3 regions of the Citrobacter sedlakii genome follow, and region 1 is predicted to be linked to each of the others. Evidence: predicted binding sites of a transcription regulator. Region 1 holds the regulator's gene; each other region holds the start of a gene.
The links. Region 1 encodes PurR, which represses purine synthesis genes. Its sites were predicted from a motif close to CANGCAAACGTTTGCNTG; they were not measured.
Positions count from the first base shown of each region.

Region 2: purM (phosphoribosylformylglycinamidine cyclo-ligase) is a predicted target of PurR. The motif match lies at 2,012-2,029, and genes of this name have one in related genera.
Region 3: cvpA (colicin V production protein) is a predicted target of PurR. The motif match lies at 1,548-1,565, and genes of this name have one in related genera.

Region 1 covers NZ_CP071070.1:2,482,954-2,486,234, reverse strand. The annotation lists gene punC (purine nucleoside transporter PunC) at 1-13, opposite strand, end outside; gene punR (DNA-binding transcriptional activator PunR) at 137-1,069, shown strand; gene purR (HTH-type transcriptional repressor PurR) at 1,066-2,091, opposite strand; gene cydH (cytochrome bd-I oxidase subunit CydH) at 2,386-2,475, shown strand; gene JY391_RS11850 (MFS transporter) at 2,644-3,281, shown strand, end outside.
Region 2 covers NZ_CP071070.1:1,378,960-1,382,240, reverse strand. The annotation lists gene upp (uracil phosphoribosyltransferase) at 1-214, opposite strand, end outside; gene JY391_RS06545 (6-phospho-beta-glucosidase) at 396-1,826, opposite strand; gene purM (phosphoribosylformylglycinamidine cyclo-ligase) at 2,091-3,128, shown strand; gene purN (phosphoribosylglycinamide formyltransferase) at 3,128-3,281, shown strand, end outside.
Region 3 covers NZ_CP071070.1:1,523,284-1,526,564, forward strand. The annotation lists gene folC (bifunctional tetrahydrofolate synthase/dihydrofolate synthase) at 1-736, shown strand, start outside; gene dedD (cell division protein DedD) at 726-1,400, shown strand; gene cvpA (colicin V production protein) at 1,621-2,109, shown strand; gene purF (amidophosphoribosyltransferase) at 2,147-3,281, shown strand, end outside.

The DNA.
Region 1 (3,281 bases):
TTCCAGGTTGCATCGCTGCTTGCATAGTTGTTCTCTTATTTTAATGAATAATCTTCGCGCAGAGTGTAGGGAGTGTCTTTCTCCTTGTGAAACGGTAATATTTGGTTATTGCATTCAAAAATTTTGCAGGCAGATTATGTGGTCAGAATATGCGCTGGAAGTCGTCGACGCCGTTGCGCGTAACGGCAGCTTCAGTTCAGCGGCTCAGGAATTGCACCGGGTGCCTTCTGCGGTCAGCTACACGGTACGGCAACTGGAAGAGTGGTTGGCGGTCCCACTGTTTGAACGCCGCCACCGTGACGTGGTGCTGACGCCCGCCGGGGCCTGGTTTTTAAAAGAAGGGCGTTCTGTTATCAAAAAAATGCAGGACACCCGGCAACAGTGTCAGCAAATCGCCAATGGCTGGCGCGGGCAGTTGCCTGTTGCGGTGGATAATATCGTGCGTCCGGAACGGACCCGCCAGATGGTCGTCGACTTTTACCGTCATTTTGATGATGTAGAGCTGCTGGTTTTTCAGGAAGTTTTCAACGGCGTCTGGGACGCGTTGTCCGATGGTCGGGTGGAGTTGGCCATTGGCGCGACGCGCGCTATTCCGGTGGGCGGTCGCTATGCCTTTCGCGATATGGGAATGTTGAGCTGGAGTTGCGTGGTGGCGCGTTCCCATCCGCTGGCGAGCATAATGGGGCCGTTGAGCGACGACACGTTGCGAAACTGGCCGTCGCTGGTGCTGGAGGATACCTCCCGAAACCTGCCCAAACGCGTCACATGGTTACTGGATAATCAACGCCGTATGGTCGTGCCGGACTGGGACTCTTCCGCAACCTGTATCAGCGCTGGATTGTGTATTGGCATGGTGCCGACGCATTTTGCCAAACCTCGTCTTAACACGGGGCAGTGGGTTGCGCTGGAGCTGGAAAATCCTTTCCCGGATGCCGCCTGCTGTCTTACCTGGCAACAAAACGATACCTCGCCGGCGCTGGCGTGGCTGCTGGAGTATCTGGGAGACAGTGAAACACTGAACAGAGAGTGGCTGCGGGAGCCTGATGAGACTCCCGCAGGCGCGACTTAACGGCGGTAGTCGCGGAACGGGCCGTCCGCAACAGAGCGACGTTCAATCAGTCGCGGGTGGACTTCGATCGACTGGGACTCCTCGCGCTTATTGACGATACGGTCTAACAGCATATTAAACGCCGTTTCACCCAGAGAATCCTTCGGCTGATGAATAGTGGTTAACGCTGGCGTAAAGAAGCGCGCGTTTCGCACGTTGTCATAACCGATCAGCGAGACATCCTGCGGGACGCGCAGACCCATTTCATCGGCAGCACAGAGCGCGCCCATCGCCATGATGTCGCCGCCGCAGAATACCGCTGTCGGACGGTGTGACTGCGACAGGATTTGCTGCATTGCGCGGTAGCCGGACTCCGGCTCAAAATCGCCCTGCACAATCCAGTTTTCCGGCACGTTGATCAGCGCTTCTTCCATCGCTTTCATAAAGCCAGCCAGACGGCCTGCGCCGGTGTTCCGCTCCAACGGACCGGGAATCACGCCGATTTCACGATGTCCGCGCTCCACCAGGTATCGGCCTGCCATATAGCCGCCTTCAAAGGCGTTATCGATCACCGTGTCCGTGAAATCGGCTTTGGCTTCGCCCCAGTCCATCACTACCATGGGAATATGACGGTATTCTTCGAGCATAGAAAGCAGAGGTTCCGGATATTCAGAACACATGACCAACAGGCCATCCACGCGTTTTTGCGCCATCATCGACAGATAGGCGCGCTGTTTTTCCAGGTTATTCCACGCGTTGCCGAGGATGAGGGTATAACCCTTCTGGAAACAGTTTTTTTCAACGGCTTCTATAATTTCGGCAAAGTAGGCGGCTTCGCTGCTGGTCGCCAACAGGCCGATGGACTTGGTATGGTTGACCTTCAGGCTTCGGGCGACGGCGCTGGGGGAATAGTGCAATTCTTTGATTGCCGCCCACACCGCGTTACGCGTTTCTTCTGCAACAAAACGCGTTTTGTTAATAACGTGTGATACGGTTGTAGTGGAAACGTTTGCTCGTTTCGCTACATCTTTAATTGTTGCCATTACATCTCACTCCAGACCCAACCTGAACAGTAAAATACGCTAAGTAAACGTTTGCCTTTACACACCCTGATCGCAACATCAGGGTTGCGGCACGCCGGGAAAACGACACGGAACGTCAGGAAGGGGTCAATGGCCGGTACGCTAAACAAGTAAGCGTCGAATTTTGGCTGATCTTAACGAAAAGGGGAAGTGTTAAAAACAGATATCACCCTAAATCGTGGGAGATTTTTGCTTTCAAGTGTGTAAAAATGCGCTATATCACTTTTTGTGTGGGAATAAAAAGGAGAAAAGTTGATGAGCACCGATCTGAAATTTTCATTAGTGACCACGTTTATTGTTCTGGCTCTGATCGTGGCAGGTGGTTTAACCGCAGCACTGCACTGATTTACCGCTGAGGGAGTGTCGCTCCCTCACATTCCCTTCGCCAATTGTTATCAAAAATGCAAAAGTCTTTTGTAAATTTGTTAACTTCTCTTTTTTTGTGATTGATGTCATGCTTTTGGCTTTTCTTGTCCACCGCGTTTAAGCGCGAACAGGCGGAGTCATTACCGTATGAAAATAAATTACCCTTTACTGGCGTTGGCCATAGGCGCGTTCGGGATCGGCACCACTGAATTTTCTCCCATGGGATTATTGCCGGTCATCGCTCGCGGCGTTGATGTGACGATTCCCGCCGCAGGAATGCTGATCAGCGCTTATGCCATTGGGGTGATGGTCGGCGCGCCATTAATGACGCTACTGCTTTCACATCGCGGACGTCGCAATGCGTTGATCTTTCTGATGGCCATTTTCACCGTGGGCAATGTGCTTTCCGCTATCTCTCCTGATTACACCACCCTGATGCTGTCTCGCGTTCTGACCAGTCTGAACCACGGCGCCTTTTTTGGGCTGGGCTCCGTCGTGGCGGCAAGCGTGGTGCCAAAGCATAAGCAGGCCAGCGCGGTGGCAACAATGTTTATGGGACTGACAATCGCCAACATCGGCGGTGTTCCGGCTGCCACCTGGCTCGGTGAAACTATCGGCTGGCGAATGTCGTTTATGGCGACCGCTGGGCTGGGCGTTATCGCGATGGCGAGCCTGTTCTTCTCCTTGCCGAAGGGCAGCGCTGGAACGCGTCCGGAGGTAAAAAAGGAGCTGGCGGTGCTGATGCGTCCGCAGGTGTTGATGGCGTTATTAACCACTGTTCTGGG
Region 2 (3,281 bases), 1.1 Mb from region 1:
TAATTTTTTTCCCTTTAATCTGGTCGACTTCAACCGGGCCATTCCAGCCTTCAATGGTCACCTTTTCGGTTTCCAGGCCCGCAGTCGCTTCGTAGGTCAGCAGACTGCCTACTTCCGAGGCGAGTTCACGAAAGCGTTTGGTGCTGATGTCGTTTTCACGCATCAGACCCAGCTTGTGTTTGACGAGTGGGTGTTTGACTTCCACGATCTTCATACTCTTCTCCTTTCCTCAGACGAGTGGCAACCACAAAAAAATCGCCGGATTATACCGCTTTTCCTCCTGGGCGCAACATAACGTATGCATGACCTGGATCAAGCAAAGTTATTTACCTTTGGCTGATGAGTATAAAACACGCCCCGCATTCTGCGCGGGGCGGCGGGTCAAGTCGCTGAAATCAGAGCGTTTCACCGTTGCTTTTAATCACCTGCTGATACCAGGCGAAAGATTTTTTAGGCTGCCGGGCCAATGTGCCGCTCCCGTCATTATTTTTGTCGACGTAGATGAAGCCATAGCGTTTTTTCATTTCGCCCGTGCCAGCGGAAACCAGATCGATGCATCCCCATGGCGTGTACCCCATCAGATCCACGCCATCCTCCACCACCGCTTTTTTCATTTCGCGGATGTGCGCGGCCAGGTAGTCAATACGGTAACTGTCGTCCACCGATCCGTCAGGCTGCTGAACGTCAATGGCGCCGAAGCCGTTCTCAACGATAAACAGCGGCAGCTGATAGTGGTCCCAGAACCAGTTCAACGAATAGCGCAGGCCGACGGGATCGATCTGCCCCCCCCAGTCCGACTTCTGCACGTAGGGGTTGGCGACCAGATGCTTCGTTTCGTCATAGTCAAGCTGTGGATTATCCTCCGTCGCTTTGGTGGTAAACGACATGTAATAGCTAAAGCCAATGTAATCAACGCAGCCCTCAGACAACGCGGCGCGATCGGCGTCGGTGATATCCAGCGCGAAGCCGCGGCGTTCGAAATAGTTAAGGATGTGCTGCGGGTATTTACCGCGTACGTGGACGTCGGTAAACCAGTAGCGGCGGTGCATGGCGTTCATCGCCATCATCATGTCGTCCGGCGCACAGGTCAGCGGGTATATGGGGCACATGGCGATCATGCAGCCGACCTGTAGCGCCGGGTTGATTTCGCGGGCGGCTTTCACCGCCAGCGCACTGGCTACCAACTCGTAGTGCGCCGCCTGGTACATTATCGGTTCGCGATCTTCGCCAGGCTGGTATTTCAACCCGGAGTTAGTAAACGGCGCGAAGTCTTCATGATAATTCGCCTGGTTGTTAATCTCGTTAAACGTCATCCAGTATTTCACTTTATGCTGATAGCGCGTAAACGCCACCTTCGCAAAGCGCACGAAAAAGTCGATGAGCTTACGGTTGCGCCAGCCGCCGTATTCTGTCACCAGATGGTACGGCATCTCGAAATGCGACAAGGTGATCACCGGTTCAATGCCGTATTTCAGACACTCGTCAAAGAGGTCGTCATAAAATTGCAACCCCGCTTCATTGGGCTGGGTTTCGTCTCCCTGCGGAAAAATACGTGTCCAGGCAATGGACGTGCGGAAACACCTGAAGCCCATTTCCGCGAACAGTTTTATGTCCTCTTTGTAGCGGTGGTAAAAGTCAATGGCGTGGTGATTGGGATAATTTTTGCCTGGCAGCACGCCGTCGGTGATTTCCCGCGCGACGCCGTGCGCGCCCGCGGTCATCACATCGGCCACGCTGATTCCCTTTCCGCCTTCCTGCCAGCCGCCCTCCAGTTGATGCGCCGCGACCGCCCCACCCCACATGAAATTCGCTTTAAATCCCGACATAGATTCCCTCGTTAATTCGCATTAGCAAAACAGAAACCGGTTTCAGTACGATACTGGGCAAACTTAGCCGCGCATTCAAGCAACGAAATGTACCCGGTTTCATTTTCGTGGCGCAGGTCATAAAAACGGCGCCGTACGAGAAAATCGCAGCAAAAATCAACACATAAAATCGGATGCAACGCAGGCTCGCAAACGTTTGCTTTCCCTGTTAGAATTGCGCCGAATTTTCCTTTTACCGCAAGAAATAACGTGGGGAACCAGGCAGTGACCGATAAAACCTCTCTTAGCTACAAAGATGCCGGTGTTGATATTGACGCGGGCAATGCTCTGGTCGATCGAATCAAAGGCGTAGTGAAGAAAACCCGCCGCCCGGAAGTAATGGGGGGTCTGGGTGGCTTCGGTGCGCTGTGCGCGTTGCCGCAAAAATATCGTGAACCGGTACTGGTTTCCGGCACTGACGGCGTAGGGACCAAACTGCGTCTGGCAATGGATCTTAAGCGTCACGATACCATCGGGATTGACCTGGTGGCGATGTGCGTGAACGACCTGGTGGTTCAGGGCGCTGAGCCGCTGTTTTTCCTCGACTATTATGCTACCGGGAAACTGGACGTGGACACCGCAGCCAGCGTCATTCAGGGCATTGCGGAAGGTTGTCTGCAGTCCGGCTGCGCGCTGGTCGGAGGGGAAACCGCTGAAATGCCAGGGATGTACCACGGTGAAGACTATGACGTCGCGGGCTTCTGCGTCGGGGTGGTGGAAAAATCAGAAATCATCGACGGTTCTAAAGTTGCCGACGGCGATGTGCTGATTGCGCTGGGATCCAGCGGCCCGCACTCTAACGGCTACTCGCTGGTGCGCAAAATCGTTGAGGTTAGCGGCTGCGACCCGGAAACCACCGAGCTTGACGGTAAGCCGCTGGCCGATCATCTGCTTGCGCCGACCCGTATCTACGTGAAATCGATCCTGGCGCTGATCGAGAACGTCGACGTGCACGCCATCGCCCACCTCACCGGCGGCGGTTTCTGGGAAAATATTCCACGCGTCCTGCCGGACAACACTCAGGCGGTGATCGACGAATCTTCATGGCAGTGGCCTGCCGTGTTCAACTGGTTGCAAAACGCCGGTAATGTTAGCCAGCACGAAATGTACCGTACCTTTAACTGCGGCGTCGGTATGGTGATCGCCCTTCCGGCAAGCGAAGTGGACAATGCGCTGGCATTGCTGAAAGCAAAGGGTGAAAACGCGTGGAAAATCGGTATCATCAACGCTTCTGATTCCGAACAGCGTGTGGTTATTGAATAATGAATATTGTGGTGCTTATTTCCGGCAACGGAAGCAATTTGCAGGCGATCATTGATGCCTGCAAAGAGAAGAAAATCAACGGCACCCTTCGCGCAGTATTCAGCAACAAGGCCGATGCGTTCGGCCTTGAACGCGCCAGAAAAGCGAACATTC
Region 3 (3,281 bases), 960 kb from region 1:
ACCGGATCGCGAAAGCATTGGCCGGGAAAAAGCCGGGATCTTCCGCGCTGAAAAACCGGCAATTGTTGGCGAACCGGAAATGCCGTATACCATCGCCGACGTCGCGCAGGAAAAAGGGGCTTTGCTCCAGCGACGCGGTGTAGACTGGCATTATGCGGTGTCGGGCGACAGCTGGTGTTTTACCGACGCCAACGGTACGTTAACCGGTTTGCCGTTGCCGCAGGTGCCGCAGCCAAACGCGGCGACGGCGCTGGCGGCGCTGCGCGCAAGCGGGCTTACGATCGGCGAGCAGGCGATCCGCGACGGTATTGCCGGGGCGATTCTACCCGGACGTTTTCAGATTGTGAGCGAGTCCCCACGGGTCATTCTCGATGTCGCGCATAATCCCCATGCGGCGGAATACCTGACCGGGCGACTGAAAGGGTTACCGAAACAAGGGCGCGTGCTGGCGGTTATCGGTATGCTACATGATAAGGATATTGCGGGAACGTTAGCCTGGTTGAAAAGCGTGGTCGACGACTGGTATTGTGCTCCGCTGGAAGGGCCGCGCGGCGCGACGGCGGAACAGCTGCTGGAACATCTGGGCCAGGGCACTGTCTATGACAGTGTCGCGCAGGCATGGCAGGCGGCGCTGGCGGAGGCGAAACCAGAAGATACCGTACTGGTATGTGGATCATTCCACACGGTGGCACATGTCATGGAAGTGATGGACGCGGGGAGAATCGGTGGCGAGTAAATTTCAGAATCGTTTAGTTGGCACAATTGTGCTGGTCGCACTGGGCGTGATTGTGCTTCCAGGCCTGCTCGACGGGCAAAAAAAGCATTATCAGGATGAGTTTGCCGCTATCCCGCTGGTGCCGAAACCGGGCGATCGCGATGAGCCTGATATGATGCCCGCCGCCACGCAGGCTTTGCCGACCCAGCCGCCGGAAGGCGCTGCGGAAGAAGTGCGCGCAGGCGATGCGGCGGCACCGTCGCTGGACCCTTCGCGCTATGCGTCGACCAACAATCCGGCGATTGATCCGGCGCCAGCGCCGGTTGAAAAGCCAAAACCAAAACCGGTTGAAAAACCGAAGCCGCAGCCGAAACCACAGCCGGTGGTAGAGCCGACAGCGCCAGCGCCTAAGCCCGCGGCAGAAGAAAAACCGGCACCGACCGGGAAAGCCTATGTTGTTCAGTTAGGGGCGTTGAAAAACGCCGACAAGGTCAATGAGATTGTGGGTAAACTTCGCGGCGCGGGTTACCGGGTATATACTGTGCCGTCGACGCCAGTGCAGGGAAAAATCACCCGCATCCTGGTCGGGCCGGACGCGTCTCGCGACAAGCTGAAAAGCGCGCTTGGTGAACTGAAACAGCTCTCCGGGCTAAGCGGAGTGGTGATGGGATACAGTCCGAACTAAGCCCCCTGTCGCCAGGCGCGACGCGGTTTTTCAGGCCGGATAAGGCGTTAACGACGCCATCCGGCAAGGCCAAAAACGGCCAAAAAGTATGATGGCGTTGAATATTTTTTCAGCGCCATTTTTATTTACGCGTGGGAAGGAAATCCCTACGCAAACGTTTTCTTTTTCTGTTAGAATGCGCCCCGAACAGGACGGCAGGGCGTTAAATCGTGGGACACTTATGGTCTGGATTGATTACGCCATTATCGCGGTGATTGGTTTTTCCTGTCTGGTTAGCCTGATCCGTGGCTTTGTACGTGAAGCGTTATCGTTGGTGACATGGGGTTGTGCTTTCTTTGTCGCCAGCCATTACTACACTTATCTGTCTGTCTGGTTTTCGGGCTTTGAAGACGAACTGGTTCGAAACGGGATTGCCATCGCGGTGCTGTTTATCGCGACGCTCATTGTCGGCGCGGTCGTCAACTTTGTTATCGGGCAACTGGTCGAAAAAACCGGGTTGTCAGGTACTGACCGGGTGCTGGGGATCTGTTTTGGGGCTCTGCGTGGTGTACTGATTGTTGCCGCTATTCTGTTCTTTCTCGATACCTTTACCGGTTTGTCGAAAAGTGAGGACTGGAGTCAGTCACGGCTTATCCCGGAGTTCAGTTTCATCATCAGATGGTTTTTTGACTATCTGCAAAGCTCGTCAAGTTTCTTGCCCAGAACCTGACTGGGTTCTGAGATGTGGTTAACGAGGAAAAAGACGTATGTGCGGTATTGTCGGTATCGCCGGTGTTATGCCGGTCAACCAGTCGATTTATGACGCCTTAACGGTGCTCCAGCATCGTGGCCAGGATGCCGCAGGCATCATCACCATTGATGCGAACAACTGCTTCCGCTTGCGTAAAGCGAACGGCCTGGTGAGCGACGTGTTCGAAGCGCGTCACATGCAGCGTATGCAGGGCAACATGGGTATCGGTCATGTGCGCTACCCAACGGCTGGCAGCTCCAGCGCCTCAGAGGCTCAGCCATTCTACGTCAACTCACCGTATGGCATCACGCTTGCCCACAATGGCAATCTGACCAACGCCCACGAGCTGCGTAAAAAGCTGTTCGAAGAAAAGCGTCGCCACATCAATACCACCTCCGATTCAGAGATCCTGCTGAATATCTTTGCCAGCGAGCTGGATAACTTTCGTCACTATCCGCTGGAAGCCGATAACATTTTTGCCGCTATCGCCGCGACTAACCGCCAGATCCGCGGGGCGTATGCCTGCGTGGCGATGATTATCGGCCACGGGATGATCGCCTTTCGCGATCCGAACGGGATCCGTCCGCTGGTGCTGGGCAAACGCGATATTGGCGATGGCCGTACCGAGTACATGGTGGCCTCAGAAAGCGTGGCGCTTGATACGCTGGGCTTCGAATTCCTCCGTGACGTCGCGCCCGGCGAGGCGGTGTACATCACGGAAAAAGGCCAACTGTTTACCCGCCAGTGTGCGGAAAACCCGGTCAGCAACCCGTGTCTGTTTGAGTACGTCTACTTCGCGCGTCCGGACTCCTTCATTGACAAAATTTCCGTCTACAGCGCCCGCGTTAATATGGGGACCAGGCTGGGTGAAAAAATTGCCCGTGAGTGGGAAGACCTGGATATCGACGTGGTGATCCCGATCCCGGAAACGTCCTGCGATATCGCGCTGGAAATTGCCCGTATTCTGGGTAAGCCGTACCGCCAGGGGTTTGTGAAAAACCGCTACGTGGGACGTACCTTTATCATGCCGGGTCAGCAGCTGCGCCGTAAATCGGTGCGCCGCAAGCTGAACGCTAATCGCGCGGAGTTCCGGGATAAAAACGTTCTGCTGGTCGATGACTCTATCGTGCGCGGCACCACCTCTGAGCAGA